Regions from separate parts of the Rhodococcus sp. Q genome, predicted to be linked through region 3. Evidence: riboswitches for the same ligand, from Rfam matches in the RefSeq annotation. Region 3 holds a riboswitch; each other region holds the start of a gene.
The links. A riboswitch is a leader RNA that binds a small molecule or an ion and turns the genes downstream of it on or off. The one in region 3 is predicted to bind S-adenosylmethionine.
Positions count from the first base shown of each region.

Region 1 (5,612 bases), on a different contig from region 3:
CAATGCCATTCTGTTCCTCATTCGCACCCACCTGCTGCCGTTCGAGGACGTCGCGTTGGTTCCCGAATGGGCGCAGCGACTTCACGACATCCTCGTCGAACTGCCCGACGACATGGCCGACTACAAGGGCATCGCCCGCACCCGAGGACCCGGAATCGACTGGCTCCGTGCCCATACTGGGGTGATCGCATGAGTATCGGATTCGACCACCTCCAGGGCGCAAGCGATCCCAACGGGCAGTGCCTACAACGCGCTGCCCGCGAGCCACTGGTCCCAGGGAAGACTCCAGTCGCCGTTCTGCCACACCTCGAGCGGTGCGCCGCCGGTGTTACGGACCTCGACGACGTCGCCCGGCTGCGAGAAGGTGAAGAACCACTGCGCGTTCTCGGGATTGAGGTTGAGGCAGCCGTGTGAGGTGTTGGTGTTGCCCTGCGCCCACACGCTCGACGCCAGCTCGTGCAGGTAGATGCCGTCGGAGCTGATCCGCGTGGCCCAGTTGATCGTCTCCTTGTATCCGAGCCGCGAATTGATCGGCAGCCCGTACGTCGACGAGTCCATGATCACCGGGTTCGCCTTGTCCATCACCGTGTAGACCCCTGGTTGCGTCCAGAACGACAGCGTCGTGTCGCCGATCGTCTCCGTGCCACCCATTCCCATCGACGTCGGCATCTCCCGAACCAGCTGGCCGTTCTCGTAGACGGTCACCATCTTGGTGTTGTCGTCGGCGATCGAGACGTGGGAGTCGCCGATCCGGAAGGACACCGCCTCGTCCTGCTCGCCGTACAGGCCGTTGCCGAGATCGGTGCCGTAGACCTTCGCGTCGACCGACACCGTCGTGCCGGGCGCGTAGTACTGCTGTGGACGCCAGTGCGCGTTCTGGTCGTCGACCCAGAACCACGAGCCCTGGACCGGTGGATTCGTCGTCACCGTCATCGCCTTCTCCGCGGCGGCGCGGTCCCCGATCGGCTCGTCGAAATGCCCGACGACGACCAGTCCGACGCCGTAGCTGCCGCCGTCGACGAGGGACTGCCCGCCGGTGGTGTTCAGGTAGAGGCGGGTCTGGTTGTTCGGGGTCACGGTGGTGAACGTGGCGTCCCGAGACGTCGCGACGCCGCGGCCGTCGACCGCCTGCGCCGCCAGGTCGTACGTCTTCCCGTAGCCGAGAGGCTCGCCCGGTTTCCACGACGTCTCGTCCGGCGTGGTGATGCCCTCGATCACCTTGCCCTCCGGGTTGGTGAGCGTGACCGATGTCAGTGACCCGTCCGCCACGTCGACGGTGATCGGGCTGAGCGGGTCCACCGGCGCCGTGAGGTCGGCGGGGGTGAAGGTGATCGTCGCGTCGGACTCCTGCGAGCCCGACGCGGTCGAACCGGACGAGTCGGAGCCGCCGGAGCATCCGGCCACCAACACGACCGCTGCGACTGCAGCCGCGAGGGCGATGGACTTTCGACGAAGATTCGGCACGAGACGCCTCCCAGGTTCGAACTGTCCGACCAGCCTATAGACGGACCGTGAACAGGTGTTTTCCGCTGGTGGGCGGGCTCGCGACCGGCGCGCTCGGACGCGGGGGAGTGATGGAGGTCACCGAGGAGCCCCGGAGCTTCGGGTTGACAGCCGCTCGGCAAGGCTGCCATTCTCGCTGCAGGTTATGAGTGCCAGCGCTTAGCCCCGGCTTGCTGGCCGGCAACCCTCCACCGCGGTGGGGTGCCCCGGGTGACGACCTGGCCGTGAATCCAACACCGGACACGGCAAGCGCGGACTCGATGCACAACCACCTCACGCACGGGTCCCTGAGTTTCAAGGGATGACGCCATGACCGCAGTTCTGGAATCCACCGCCTGTGCCGACCTCTCGGCCAATGAAAATGCCTGCGACACTGCCGCTTTCGCTCCCGTGTGCGGATCCGACCTCGTCGCCCCGCTCGCCGACGGCACCACCGCCACCTACGCGAACTTCGACTACGCGGCCAGCGCTCCCGCACTGACCGCGGTCGCGGAAACCGTGCAGAACCTGCTGCCCTTCTACGCCAGCGTCCACCGCGGCGCGGGCTTCGCATCGCAGGTGTGCACCGAGCGGTACGAGGGTGCGCGCGGCGTCGTCGCGAACTTCGTCGGAGCCCGTGAGGACGACGTCGTCGTGTTCACCCGCAACACCACCGACGCCCTCAACCTGCTGGCCTCCTGCGTGCCCGGCGACACCGTCGTCCTCGACATCGAGCACCACGCAAACCTGTTGCCCTGGAACCGGAATGGTGCCCGGGTCGTGCGGTCCGCCGATACGATCGAGGAGACCATCCAGCGGATCGTCGCCGAGCTCTGCACGCGCCCCGCCGCGCTGCTCGCCGTCACCGGGGCGTCGAACGTCACCGGTGAGGTCCTGCCGATCGCCCGCCTCGCCCGCATCGCGCACGAGTGTGGTGCGCGCATCGTCGTCGACGGCGCCCAGCTGCTGCCGCATCGTCGCGTCGACATCGCCGAACTCGGCGTCGACTACCTCGTCTTCTCCGGGCACAAGCTGTACGCACCGTTCGGTGCCGGCGCCCTCGTCGGCCGCGCAGACTGGCTCGACGCCGCCGAGCCGTACCTGGCGGGCGGCGGCGCCACCAAGAACGTCGACCTCGACGACGTCCAGTGGGCCACCGCGCCGCAGCGGCACGAGGCGGGCACCCCGAACGTTCTCGGTGCCGTCGCCATCGCCGCGGCATGCGAGGCGCTCGCCGGATTCGACGCCGACGAGGCCGAGCTCCACGAGCGGATTCTGTGCGACCGGCTCACGGTCGGACTCTCCGACATCGACGGCGTCGAGATCCTGCGGATCTGGCCCGACTCGCCGGACGCGGTCGGCATCGTCACCTTCACCGTTGCGGGCGCACAGCCCCGCGAGGTCGCGACGTTCCTGTCCGACGGGTACGGCATCGGTGTGCGCGACGGCCGCTTCTGCGCTCACCCGCTCCTCGCCCGTCTCGGGCACGTCGAGGGGGCCGTTCGTGCCAGCCTCGGACTCGGCAGCAGCAGTGGCGACGTCGACCGGTTGGTCTCCGCCATCGCGGATTTCGTTCGTGAGCGCGCGACGACCTCCGCAGCGGGACGCTAGTATCGGGCGCATGACTTCGGAAGCGGCAGAGACGATCGGCGGCCAGTGGTGCCGCAGGCATGTCGATCTGTGCCGCACCGCGTCGGGCATCTGTCCGGTCTGAGTACCACCTCGACCGCCCCGATCATCCCCGTCACATTCCGAGGACAGTCATGTCTGCTTCCTTCTCGAACCCGTCGTCCAGGCCGCTGCACGTGGCCGTCGAACTCTCCGGTGCCGGGCGTCACCCGGCTGCGGCCGCCCACACCGACTTCCGAATTCCGCTCGGCCTCAGCGACTACTGGGTCGAACTGACGTCGTCGACCCTCGACCTCGCGGGCGACCCCGACTCCGTTGTCAGGATTCGTGCGCACGACCTGGGGGAAGCGCAGCGTCGGCGTGACGTCTCCCGGGCCCGCGCCGAACGCGACGGCCGCGATCCCGATTCCGTTGCCGTTCTGCTCGACGTCGAGGTGCTCCTCGCCGACGACCATCGCGGGGCCCGACGCGAACTTGCCCGGCTCGACGCGGGACTGCGTGAACCTCGTGTGCCGGAATCGATCTCGTACGTCGGCACTGCGTCCGGGCTGGTGGGTCTGCTCGCGGACATCCGGGCCGCGGGTGTCGCGGACGGCGTCACCCTGCTCCCGCTCGTTCTGCCGCAGGTGCTCGACCGGGTCGTCGACGACGTCCTACCGGTGCTGCACGAGCAGGGGGTGACCCGGCCGTCGACGGTCCTGGGCGAGATCCTCGGCCGGTTCGGCCTCACCGCCCGCGCCCTCGCCTCCTGACCTCCGCTTCGACCCCTCGGGGTGAGGGGAACGCTTGCCCGGTCCGACCGTCTTCGGGTTCCCCTGACACCGAGGGGTGTGGTGCTCAGTCGACGTCGATGGGCAGGCCCGCGGTGATGCGGACCAACTCGCGGAAGGTCGTTCGGAACACCGCGTCGGGGCGGCCGCCGGCCGCCCACAGTTCCGGATACGCCTCGAGGGAGGCATCGACGTAGGTGGACAGGTTCGTCGGATGGCCGACCGGGGCAACCCCGCCGAGCGGTTGCCCGGTCACCTCACGCACGAGCGACGCGGGCGCTCGCGTCAACGTCCCCTCGAGACGTTTACCGGTGCGCTCGGTGTCCACCTGATGAGCTCCGGAGACGAGCAGCACGACGGGTTCGTCGTCGAGCAGGAACACCAGCGACTTCGTGATCGCGCCGATGTCGACGCCGAGGACCGCGGCCGCCTCCGCCGCGGTGTGGGTCGGCTGGTCCAGCGTGGCCACCACCCCGTGGTGGCCCCGCGCGATCAGCGTCCTCGCGACGTTCGCCGCGTCCGGATGCAGTGTCCTCGCCATGACCCACCATAGGACGTGAGAGGCACCGCTCGCTCGGCGAAACGTTCGTCAGGCGGAACGTGTCCGGCGAGATCGGGCGGCGGTGAATCCGAACACGGCCGCGAGCCCGGCGACCGCGTACACGACCAGCGTCACGGTCGGCTGCCCGAGCCCGGTTCCGTGGAAGTACACGATGCTGCGCACACCCTCCGTTCCGGCTCCCGGCGTGATCCACCGGCCGATCGCGGCGTAGAACGAGGGCAGCACATTCGACCCGAATGCCCCTCCTGCGCTGGGATTTCCGAGCACGACGAAGATCAGGATCGCCAGCGGGACGGCCAGGATTCCGATCGCCGCCCGCAGCCCCATGGTGAACATGCCGGTCGCGAACACCACTCCCGCACCCAGCAGGGACAGGGGCAGCAGATGCCCGGTGAACGTGCCGAGGATGTTCGTGGCGATGAGCGCGCCGAGGAATCCCGACACCAGCGCGTACGCGGCCATGAGCGCCGTGTGCACACCCGCTTCGCGCAGCGTCCTCGGTGCCCCGATGAGCAGGCCGATCGCGGCTGCCAGCAGGTATCCGCCGACCACCCAGCCGATCGACAGGTAGAACCCGGACAGGCCACGGTTGTCGTGCGCCCCGACGGGTACGTCGTCGCGGACCACGAACTCCCGGCCCATGTCCGCTGTCGCGGAGGTGAAGATGCCCTCGAGTGCGGTCGCTGCGGAACTGCCTGCTCCGCTCGCGACGATCAGGGTGTCGGGGCCGGATGACGCGATGACGTATCCGCCCATGACCTCCCGCGTCTCGATCAGGGTGCGCGTCTCGTATGTGCCGGCGGCGAGCCGCGCCTGGACCGGATGCCCGTCGATCGCGTTGAGGCGGTCGACGACCTGCTGGCCGGTGCCGGCCGGCAGTGCGGAGTCTGCGACCACGGTGATCGGGATGTCCCGCGGGGTCGGCTGATGGAAGGCGGCGACGTAACTGGTGATGAAGCCGATCTGTAGTAGCAGGACCCCGATCGCGACGGCGACCAGGATCTGTCGCTGGCTGTACCTGTCGGTGGGGCTGGTGGATCGGTGCGCCGCCGTGTCCTCCCGAATCGCGCTCGTCTCGCGCGCGTTCGCGTCGACTGTCGTGCTCATGTACGCCCCTGCCTTGTCGATACCCGAAGTATTGAATACCGTAGGTATCGAAAATTGGAGTC
Region 1 covers NZ_SCOY01000009.1:90,139-95,750, reverse strand. Annotated here, with positions in the region: gene FFS72_RS12090 (heme-dependent oxidative N-demethylase family protein) at 1-193, shown strand, start outside; gene FFS72_RS12085 (L,D-transpeptidase) at 244-1,464, opposite strand; SAM riboswitch class IV at 1,645-1,761, shown strand; gene FFS72_RS12080 (aminotransferase class V-fold PLP-dependent enzyme) at 1,813-3,093, shown strand; gene FFS72_RS27050 (putative leader peptide) at 3,104-3,196, shown strand; gene FFS72_RS12075 (hypothetical protein) at 3,246-3,863, shown strand; gene FFS72_RS12070 (YbaK/EbsC family protein) at 3,949-4,422, opposite strand; gene FFS72_RS12065 (hypothetical protein) at 4,471-5,550, opposite strand.
Region 1: another riboswitch for S-adenosylmethionine. It lies ahead of FFS72_RS12080 (aminotransferase class V-fold PLP-dependent enzyme); the one in region 3 lies ahead of FFS72_RS10185 (hypothetical protein).

Region 2 (5,612 bases), on a different contig from region 3:
CTTGTCATAGCGCGCGGCCAACCCACGCCACTGCTTGAGAGCAGCGAAGGAGCGCTCGACGACATTGCGGCCCTTGTATTTTTCCGCAGGCCCGGTTGAATCTCGAGGAGTGAGCCTTGTCGCCGAGTACCGCATCGGACCGGGTTCGAGGCCGGCCCGCTACCGATCCGCGGGACGACAGGCAGTCCATCAGATACGCGAACACCGGCGAGGCGCCTGCCCGACCTGGCCCGACGAGCACCACCAGCGGTCGCCCGTTCCCATCGGAAAGCTGGTGGATCTTCGTTCCCAGGTCGCCGCGTGAACGGCCGAGTCCACCGACACCGTCCAGTCGATGTCACCGGCCGCGTCGGGCTGCGCCGGCAGGACCGTCAGGATTTCGCCTCAGGTGCCGTCACCGGCGTAACGGCGGTGACGTTGTAGCGCTCCGATTCTCGTCACCAGACCGCAATCGTTACCGAACGATCGGTATGCGGCAATGTAGTGCGTTCGACAGTCTGGAGATTGTCGCCCTGCTGCCGAGGCGGATGGTTTGTCGGCGGCGGAAACGTACGTGTCGGGGCGTGTCGGTAGGTTTGTCGGGAGGTTGTCGGGAGGTTTCGGAAACGGGGAGTGGTTGTGGCTGATGACGTTTGGACCAGTCTGTTTGAGGACATCCAACTGGTGCTGTACCCGGACTGGGATAACAACGAGACGCTGATTTCGCCGACGAATGGCGACAGCCTTCAGTTGCGCGACACGTTGACCGGGCAGCGGATCCTGTTCAGGGAGGATGACAAAGGACTTGACATCAGGGTGACGGTGCCCGAGGAACCGGTGACGGCTGCCCGATTGCGGGCGGTGATCCAGTCGCAGCGGACCACGTTGTTTTCCATGGTCCGTGACCGTGAGTCCGGTCGTATGGTGCCACTCGACGAGCCGTTGTGGACGCCTGTCGACATCAGTATCGGCCGCGATCACGACGTCGATCACGGGGGCCGGCGTGTCGAGGAGTATCCGCGGGAGTGGAGAACGGGATGGCGCCACACCGCCGACGACCAACGACACGTGATCGCCGGTGCAATCGTCGCGGTGTTGCATGACGGATTGGGTACGACTCCTGACCGGCTCCGTGTCAGCTCTTACGACAACTTCGGCCCCACCGACACACAGGCTGTGGGCGAGGTCGCTTCCGACCGTCCGACGTTGTCCGGCCTTCCGGCACGGTGCGCAGGGTGGGACGAGTTCGTCACGCGGTTCGAGTGGGTTCTGGCGACTTTGCCGTGGCTGGGCGTTGTCATCCTGGATGTTCCTCGACAAGGACCGGGCAATCAGTTCGTGCAGTTCCACAACTCCGGTGGTGACATCGACAGCGAGTGTATGTTCTGGGATCGGGCAGGATCGGATCTGAAGGAAATCGACCGGTTGATGGGCGTTCTCGGGTGGCGGTGGGCGCCTGATCATCTCGGGGCTGTCGACGCGCCGATCTGGCTGGGCCCGCCGACCGGAAGGGACACCACATATCCCACCATGCACGAACTGGCCGTTCGAACAATGGTGACCTTGCGCGACGTCGCTGGAGTGGCTCACCCCAACGAGCTTGCTTTCAAGGCATTCTCGAATTTCCAGGGCGTCGACGACATGTCGTACGTGGGTGCGGAACTCGGTATCGCCCCGGCCTGAGGACCAGGTAGCCATCTTCACCAATAGCCGCGGGACTGCAATCGGCACATCTACCTGACGGCCGAAGACGTAGGAATCCGACCCACAGTGGGGCACCGCCTCTCGGCGGTGTGCACCTGGCTCAAGTGCCTCGCGAATCAGGAGACGTGCTCTAGGTCGACCGCCTCGGCGGGCCCGTCACGCCGTTGGTGTGACGGGGCTTTCGTCGGCGTTGTGCGACTCGATGTCGCGGCGTTTGACGAGCAGAACGATGGCGAGCACCGGACAGACCAGGATCGGTGCGAACACGCCCAGGTAGGACTGCTGATCGAGCAGGATCATCGAACCGCTGATCAGCGCGAAGTCGAAGAGTCCGTGCAGGACCGAGTTCAGCGCGTTGCTGCCCGATACCCGGCGCGTGAGGTCGAAGAAGTACCCGGCGAGGCTGACCAGGATCGCTTGCGGCCTCGAACAGCCCTGTCGTGTCCGTGAGAAGAGTTGCGATCGTGATGACGCAAAGGGTTCGCCCCGTACGCCGTGATCGCTAGCGTGTGAAACGACCATCCAGAGCGACCGAGAGACCCGGATCGACGACGTCGCAGCAACCCCCTGTGGACAGGTGAGGGTGCTACTGCCGGGAACGATGGAGGAAGTGGCGTGATCGGTGAGGGCCTGGTGACCGCATGGTCGCGGCTGCACATCGACCTGTGCCGGGTCTCGGCGGACTTCTGTCACTCGTCGACCTCTCTGGGTTCGAACAGCCTTCCCCTTCCTCAGATCATGGAGCCTCGGTGTCCTTCTCGTTCACTTCCTCGGCTGCGCGACGTCGCGCAGCGCTCGCAGTCGTCGCATCGGCTGCGCTCACCGCCGGACTGACAGCGTGCGGGTCGGCCGATACGACCGACTCGTCGGCCGGTGCCGGTGCCCCGCAGGCGGGCGGGACCCTGCGTTACGGCCTCTCGGGCGCGCCGACGTGTGCGGACCCCGCCCAGTCCGGTTCGAACCAGACCATCTATGTGGCACGGCAGGTTGTGGACTCGCTCACCGACCAGGATCCCGAGACCGGTGCACTGACGCCGTGGCTCGCCGAGAGTTGGGACGTGAGCGGTGACGCGACGTCCTTCACCTTCCACCTTCGTGACGGGGTGACGTTCAGCGACGGGACACCGTTCACCGCGGACTCCGTGAAGAAGAACTTCGACGCGATTCTCGGCACTCTGACGCCGGCGAAGGCGGCGCTCGGCGCGAGCTACCTGTCGGGGTACACCGGCTCCACTGTCGTCGACCCGCGCACCGTGCAGGTGAACTTCGCGGCACCGAACGCCCAGTTCCTGCAGGCCACGTCGACAGTGCAGCTCGGGTTCCTGTCCGACAAGGACATCGCGAAGTCCGCCGAGCAGCGCTGCGCGGGCGACCTGTCCGGCACCGGACCGTTCGTGTACGAGAGCTACGTCCAGGACAAGTCGGCGACCCTCGCCAAGCGCACCGGATATGCGTGGGGCTCCGACGTGTTCGCGCACGAGGGCGAGGCGTACCTCGACAAGATCGAGTTCACCATCGTCCCCGAGTCCGGGGTACGCAGCGGCTCGCTCGCGTCGGGCCAGCTCGATGCGGTCTCCGACGCGCTTCCGCAGGACGTGCCGCAGATCGAGGGCGCGGGTGGACGCATCCTCACCACCTCGAACCCCGGCATTCCCTTCGGTTTCCAGCCCAACGTGACCCGCGGAGTCCTCGCCGACCCGGCTGTTCGGGCCGCGCTCGTACCGGCGATCAATCGGCAGGAGCTTGTCGACACGGTCCTCGGGCCCGACTTCACGCCCGCGACGAGCACTCTCGCGTCCCGCACACCCGACTACGTCGCCCTCGACGACGTCACCTACGACCCGGACGCCGCGAAGAAGATCCTGGCCGATGCGGGCTGGGTGCCCGGACCGGACGGGATTCGCGCCAAGGACGGCACACCGCTGAGCTTCTCGGTGACGTTCAGTTCCGTGTTCGCCGGAAACCAGGCGATTCTCGAGCTCGTGCAGCAGCAGCTGCGCCAGGTCGGTGTCGACCTGCGTCTCGACCTGGTGTCGACCGCCGAGCAGACCGCCCGGCAGGGAACCAAGGACTACGACTCCACCTACTACAACAGCACCCGTGCCGACGGTGACATCCTGCGGACCGCCTTCGGTATCGAGGGACGGAACCTCAACGCGCGCGGACCGATCCCCGAGTTGGACGAGGTGCTGGCCGCTCAACTGCGGACGACCGATCCGCAGCAGCGCGGCGAGCTGATCGAACGGGCCCAGCAGCTGATCCTCGACAACGGCCTGTGGCTGCCCACCGTCGAGTTGTCCCAGGCCATCGGCGCCGTCGGTACCGTGCAGGACCTGAAGTTCGAGGCATCGGCGCGGCTGCAGTTCTTCGACGCCTGGCTCAGCGAGTAACCGATGACTCGTTACCTCGGATCTCGTGTCCTGCAGGCGATCGGAGTGCTGTGGGCGGCGTTCACGGTGTCTTTCGTGGTGTTGTACCTGCTGCCGTCGGATCCGGTGAGCATGGCGGTGGATTCCGCCGCCACCAGTGGCGCCGCGATCGACGCGGACGCGGTCGCCGCGTTGCAGGCCCGGTACGGACTGGATCAGCCGGTGCTGGCGCAGTACTGGAATGCGCTGACGGCCGCGATCCGGGGCGACTTCGGCATCTCCATCGCGACGGGGCAACCGGTGACGGAGGCGATCACCGCGGCGCTGCCGAGCACCCTGGCCCTGGCCTCGTTCGCTCTGGTCCTCGCGGTCGTGTTCGGTACGGCGGTCGCGTTCCTCGCCACCTACACGCGGATCGGGTGGCTGCGTAACGCGCTGTTCTCGCTGCCGCCGCTCGGTGTCGCCGTCCCGACATTCTGGGTGGGTCTGATCCTGCTGCAGATCTTCTCGTTCCGGCTCAGGCTGTTCCCCGCTTTCGGGGAGGGTGGGTTCGATCACCTGCTGCTGCCCGCGATCACCCTCGCGCTTCCGATCGGCGCGGTCATCGCGCAGGTGCTCGCCACCAGCCTGCAGTCGACCTTGCGGCAGCCGTTCGTCGAGTCCGCGCGGGCGAAGGGTGCGTCCCGATGGCGAATCCAGACACGGCACGCGTTGCGGCTCTCCAGTATTCCGGCCTTCACCATCGCCGGTGTGCTGGTGGGCACCCTCCTTGCCGGGTCTGTGGTCGTGGAGACGGTGTTCTCGCGGGCGGGTCTCGGCCGGCTGACCCAGACGTCGGTCATGGCCCAGGACATTCCGGTGGTGCAGGGCGTTGTCGTGTTCAGCTCGCTGGTGTTCGTGCTCGTCAACCTCGCGGTCGACCTGCTGTACCCGCTCATCGATCCACGGATCGTCGGCGCCGGCCGCCGCGCCGGTGCCCCCGCGACCGTCGCCGCGAAGGATGAGGTGAAAGCCCATGTCTGACACATTGGTCCGGGAAGACGTCGCCGTCGCGGTCCAGTCCGCAACGCCCGCTCCGCGCGGCGGCACCCCGACTGTTCGTGCACTCTTCGCGGCCGTCCGCCGCAACTGGGCGATCGCACTGTCCGCGGCGGTCCTGGTCGTTGCCGTCGGATTCGCGTTGTTCCCGTCGTTCTTCGCGTCCGGCGACCCGCTGCAGGGCGTCCCGGCCGACAAGTTGCAGGGTCCGAGCGTCACGCACTGGTTCGGTACCGACAACATCGGGCGCGACGTGTACACCCGCGTCGTGCACGGCGCCGCGCTCTCCCTCACCGCAACGCTGCTCGCGGTCGGGATCGCCTTGGTGGTCGGCTCACTCGTCGGTCTCCTGTCGGGTGCGGTCGGAGGTGCGGTCGACGCGGTGCTCATGCGCATCGTCGACGTGCTCCTGTCGATTCCGGCGCTGCTGCTGTCACTCGCGCTGGTGACGGCGCTCGGATTCGGGACGCTCAACGTCGCGATCGCGGTCGGCATCGGGCTCGTCGCCAACTTCGCCCGCGT
Region 2 covers NZ_SCOY01000013.1:103,989-109,600, forward strand. Annotated here, with positions in the region: gene FFS72_RS27125 (transposase) at 1-135, opposite strand, end outside; gene FFS72_RS14795 (TY-Chap domain-containing protein) at 619-1,662, shown strand; gene FFS72_RS14800 (hypothetical protein) at 1,840-2,205, opposite strand; SAM riboswitch class I at 2,199-2,291, shown strand; gene FFS72_RS27055 (putative leader peptide) at 2,317-2,517, shown strand; gene FFS72_RS14805 (ABC transporter substrate-binding protein) at 2,433-4,073, shown strand; gene FFS72_RS14810 (ABC transporter permease) at 4,077-5,075, shown strand; gene FFS72_RS14815 (ABC transporter permease) at 5,068-5,612, shown strand, end outside.
Region 2: another riboswitch for S-adenosylmethionine. It lies ahead of FFS72_RS27055 (putative leader peptide); the one in region 3 lies ahead of FFS72_RS10185 (hypothetical protein).

Region 3 (5,612 bases):
CGAAGGTGTCGGGCCACGGATTCGGCCATTTCGTGGCGTAGAGGACCGCGCCGAGGCTGTAGAGCACCCCGCCGACCGCCAACAGGATCAGGGGGAGCCAGCCGACCTGCTCGACCAGGTCGCCCGCGACGGGCACGATCGCCCATCCGAGTAGGAGGTACAGGGGAACCCCGACCCATCGGGGAGCGGTGGGCCACAACATCTTCAACGCGACTCCGGCGAGGGCCCCGGACCACACCACCGCCAGGAGTGTTCCGCCGGTGCCCGCCGGGAGTGCCAACGTCGCGAAGGGGGTGTAGCTCCCCGCGATGAACAGGAAGATCATCGAGTGATCGGCGCGCTTCATCCACGTGCGCGACCGGGTCGTCGGCCAGTGGATGCGGTGATAGGCGGCGCTGACCCCGAACACGCCGCACACGGTGGTGGCGTAGACGGCGGTCGCGACACCGGCGCGGGTGGACACGGTGAACGCGGCCGCGACGAGTACAACGCCCGCCACGACGGCCACCGCGAACGCCCACGCGTGGATCCAGCCACGCAGGCGGGGTTTCACCGGGGCGAGTGGTTGGTCCAGGACGGTCATGGGGTCATCTCCCAGCGCTTGAAGCCCATAACCTACGGAACCGTAGGTTATGAATCCCGGCCACTGTACCCCGCACGGAGTCGGCCGACGGTGCCGTCGAATGTCGCGCTCCTCACGAGAACACCGGTGCGCGACGCGGAGGCAAGGGCCGGGCGTAATGTGACCTCCCGTGGTGATGTCCAGGTGAAGCCCTCCGACCTGCTGTACAGCCTCTACGAGCGGCGCCTCACCGGGCAGCTCGACGGTATGCAGCGACCCCGGCACGTCGCCGTCATGTGCGACGGCAACCGCCGCTGGGCGCGGGAGAACGGGTTCACCGACGTCGCGCACGGTCACCGGATGGGTGCGCTCAAGATCGCCGAACTGCTGACCTGGTGTGACGAGACCGGCATCGAGATGGCGACGATCTATCTGCTCTCCACCGAGAACCTGCGCCGCGACCCCGAGGAACTCGACACCCTCATCGAGATCATCACCGACGTTGTCGAGGAGATCTCCGGACCTGATCAGAATTGGTCCGTGAAGATCGTCGGCACCCTCGATCTCCTGCCCGAGGACTCCGCCCGCCGACTGCGCGAAGCCGCCGACCGCACGGCGGGCCGCACCGGCACGCACGTCAACGTCGCGGTCGGGTACGGCGGGCGCCAGGAGATCGCCGACGCGGTCCGCTCGTTGGTGCGGCAGAAGCAGGCCGAAGGCGTCGACGGTCCCGAGCTGGTCGACGCGATCACCGTCGAGGCGATCGACGGGCATCTCTACACGTCCGGGCAACCCGATCCGGATCTGGTGATCCGCACGTCCGGCGAGCAGCGGTTGTCCGGGTTCCTGCTGTGGCAGAGCGCGTACTCGGAGATCTGGTTCACCGAGGCGTACTGGCCGGAGTTCCGGCGGGTCGATTTCCTCCGTGCCCTGCGGGACTACGCGGCACGGCACCGCCGTTTCGGCACGTAGGCGCCGACCCGCTCGGTGCGTGAGTCAGGCGGCCGGGACCACCGCACTCGCGCACCTGCGGCGGAGCCGCCTCAGAGCTTGCGCAGCCGCAGCCGGTTGATGGAGTGGTCGGCGTCCTTGCGCAGCACCAGGGTTGCGCGCGGACGAGTCGGCAGGATGTTCTCCACCAGGTTGGGGCGGTTGATCGAATTCCAGATGTCCTCGGCGGCGATCGTGGCGTGCTCGTCCGAGAGGTTCGAGTAGTGGTGGAAGTGGGCCTGCGGGTCCGCGAACGACGTCTTGCGCAGTGCCAGGAAGCGTTTGATGTACCAGCGCTCGATGTCCTCGACCTTCGCGTCGACGTAGATCGAGAAGTCGAACAGGTCGGAGACCATGAGCCGCGGCCCCGTCTGCAGGACGTTGAGGCCTTCGAGGATCAGGATGTCGGGCTGTCGGATCAGGTGGTACTGGCCGGGGATGACATCGTAGGACCGGTGTGAATAGACCGGTGCCGCAACCTCTTCGGCGCCGGACTTCACCTCGGTGACGAAGCGGAGCAGCTTGCGGCGGTCGTAGCTTTCCGGAAAGCCCTTGCGGTGCATGATGCCGCGGCGCGTCAACTCCGCCGTCGAGTACAGGAAGCCGTCGGTCGTCACCAGGTCGACACGAGGGTGGTGTTCCCACCGCGCGAGCAGCGCCTGGAGGACGCGCGCCGTCGTGGACTTGCCGACGGCGACGGAACCTGCGACACCGATCACGAACGGCACCTGACGATCCGGGTGCTTCTCCCCGAGGAAGGTCGCGGTCGCGGCGAACAGGCGCTGCCGTGCGGCGACCTGGAGGTGGATCAGTCGCGACAGCGGCAGGTACACCTCTGCGACCTCGTCGAGGTCGATCTGCTCGCCGAGGCCCCGCATGCCCTGGAGTTCTTCCTCCGTGAGCACGAGCGGCGTCGCCTTGCGCAGTGTCCTCCACTGCTTCCGGTCGAACTCGACGTACGGGCTGCTTTCGCTCACCCTCGCCATTCGCGCGCCCCGGCCTCGATCTGCATCGCCTCGATCTGCATAGGTGGATTGTGCTCGCCCACACAGTCCGATGCTGCGTCGGGTCCGGCCACTAGGGTGCACAGGTATGGACGCCACCACCTTCGTTCGCGAGTATCTGCTGCTCGGGCTCGGTTTCGACCGAATCGAGGACGGGTTCGTCGACGCCTTCACCGGCGACCCCGAATTGCGTCGGCAGGTGGAGAACGCGCCGCCGCCCGAGCCGCGTCAGCTGGCCCGTCGTGCCGCGGAGTTGCGGTCCGAACTGTCCAACGTCGAGATCGCGGCGGATCGCGCCGAGTTCCTGGATGTGCACCTGCGCGCCCTCGAATGCTCGGCACGCAAGTTCGCGGGCGAGGAGATCGGCTTCGTCGACGAGGTGCACGCCTACTTCGACGTCCGGATCGAGCCGGGGTCCGTCGACGACTACCGTGCGGCGCATCGCGCGATGGACGAGGTGCTCGCCGGGGACGGCAGCAGGCCGCTGGCGGAACGGTTGCAGGCGCACCGCGCGGCCGACGAGATTCCGCCCGAGCGACTGGCTGAGTGCGTCGAGGCGTTCTCGTCGGCGCTCCGCGACCTGGTGCGCGCCCGCTACCCGCTGCCCGAGACCGAGCGCGTCGAGTACGAAGTGGTCGGCGACAAGCCGTGGTCGGGTTTCAACTACTACCTCGGCGACTACCGGTCGAAGGTCGCCATCAACTCGGACCTCAAGCAGCACATGGCGCACCTGCCGCACCTGATCGCGCACGAGTCGTACCCGGGTCATCACACCGAGCACTGCCGCAAGGAGGCGGGCCTCGTCGACGCGGGCGAGGTCGAGCACACGATCTTCCTGGTCAACACCCCGCAGTGCCTTATGGCAGAGGGTCTCGCGGACCATGCACTCGGCGCGATCGTGGGGCAAGGCTGGGGGAAGTGGGCGGAGGAGATCTACGCCGACCTCGGCCTCCGCTTCGACGGTCAGCGCGCCGAGGCACTGTCGACGGCGTCGGCGGGGCTGCTCGGGGTGCGTCAGGACGCGGCACTGCTGCTGCACGACCGCGGACGCTCCCACGACGAGGTTGCGGAGTTCCTGCAGACGTGGAACCTCACGTCGCCGGAGCGCGCCAGGCAGTCGCTGAGGTTCCTGTCCTCGCCGCTCTGGCGCGCGTACACGTCGACGTACGTCGAGGGCTACCGGTTGCTCGACTCCTGGCTCGGACGCGCGGGCGACGACATCGAACGTGCGGACCTGTTCCGGCGCCTCCTCGACGAGCCGCTGATTCCGTCCGCACTGCGCTGACCACGGGCGTCGGCGTCGCCTACACTGGGTGCTGCTTCACGAGTGCCGTCGCCAAGCCCCGACTGGACGGCCGCCAACCCCACGCTCGCGGGTGGCTCGGGTGACGAAGTGGCTGGCACCGCCCGGTGTCGGCACGAGCGCCCCCGGATTTCCGGGCGGCCCGAGTAACTCGGGAGATCCCATGAGCAACCTGTCCCACGACATCCCGGTCGTCGACCGCCACTGCACCAGCTACGGACCGGGACATCGGGTGCATTTCGTTCACGCACGCAAGAGCTGGGAGAACGGGGACTCCGTCGACGTGCTGGCCTCGGTGCGGCGCGGCGGACTGATCCGGCTGGAGTCGCACCACGACGTGGTGGAGTGCTGGCATCACGACACGCGCCGGTTGGCGGCGGCATTGCGGCGCACCGGCGGTTTCGCCCGCTGGAATTCACGCCGGCACGCACTCGCCGTACCGATCGAACCCGGCCGGAACAGCCTGTTCAACCTCGCCGACCCGGCCGATGCCGAAGGGTGCGATCGTGCGGTCAGCCGCGGGGCGACCAGCCGTCGGGGCCCGGTCCGAGGACAGTGAACGAGCCGACGTGCCCGCGGCCCAGCTTGACGCGGCGCGTCAGCAGCCACGCCTCGCCCTGCCGGACCCAGCTGTCGTGGTAGTCGCCGAGTGTCTGGAACGTGACGCCCGACCGGTCACCGGTGCCGAGGTGCAGGTCGGAGACGTATGCGCGGCTGGTAGCGGTGTCGCCGCCGACATCGACGACGACGTTGCCGAGCAGGTGCTGCGTCGGACCGCAGGCGTCGAGGAACGAGCGGATGCTCGCAACCATCTCGGCACGGCTTCCCAGCTCCCCGGTGCCGAGGTTCGCTGTCATGTCCGGAACGGTGAGGTCGTCGAGGGCCGCCCAGTCGCGATCGTCCATGGCCCGGGCGATCAGGGTCAGGGCGCGGGTGATCGTGCGTTCTGCGATCAGGTCGTCGAGGGTCATCGGTTGCTCCCGGTGGTGTGGCGGACTCCGTCGTGGTGGACAGCCAAGCGCGTCCGCTGCCGCTTACGGCGGCATTGTCCCGGCGATCGGGACGGCGGCGGCATCGTTCCAGGGAACCCGCGGCAGGGTGCCGGTGACCTGGCCCTAGAATGGAGCTGCCCCTGCCCGGCCTTCCACTTGGAGATCCCTCGATGACCGCTGTGCCCAGCACCGACGTCAACAATGCCTCGCTCGCCGAACTCGACCCCGAGGTTGCCGCGGCAATGAACGGCGAACTGGCCCGTCAGCGCGACACCCTCGAGATGATCGCGTCGGAGAACTTCGTTCCGCGCGCCGTCCTGCAGGCTCAGGGCAGCGTCCTGACCAACAAGTACGCCGAGGGCTACCCCGGGCGTCGCTACTACGGCGGCTGCGAGCACGTCGACGTCGTGGAGAACCTCGCCAAGGAACGCGCCAAGGCCGTCTTCGGGGCCGAGTTCGCGAACGTGCAGCCGCACGCCGGCGCCCAGGCCAACGCCGCGGTGCTGATGGCGCTGATGAACCCGGGCGAGAAGCTGATGGGCATGGACCTCGCGCACGGCGGGCACCTCACGCACGGCATGAAGCTGAACTTCTCCGGCAAGCTGTACGAGGTCGCGTCCTACGGCGTCCGGGAGGACACCCACGTCGTCGACATGGACAAGGTCCGTGAGATCGCCCTCGCCGAGCGTCCCCAGGTGCTCATCGCCGGCTGGTCCGCCTACCCGCGCCACCTCGACTTCGCCGCGTTCCGGTCGATCGCC
Region 3 covers NZ_SCOY01000007.1:101,344-106,955, forward strand. Annotated here, with positions in the region: gene trhA (PAQR family membrane homeostasis protein TrhA) at 1-583, opposite strand, end outside; gene FFS72_RS10170 (isoprenyl transferase) at 767-1,534, shown strand; gene coaA (type I pantothenate kinase) at 1,606-2,538, opposite strand; gene FFS72_RS10180 (DUF885 domain-containing protein) at 2,645-3,841, shown strand; SAM riboswitch class IV at 3,876-3,985, shown strand; gene FFS72_RS10185 (hypothetical protein) at 4,023-4,418, shown strand; gene FFS72_RS10190 (nuclear transport factor 2 family protein) at 4,372-4,830, opposite strand; gene glyA (serine hydroxymethyltransferase) at 5,022-5,612, shown strand, end outside.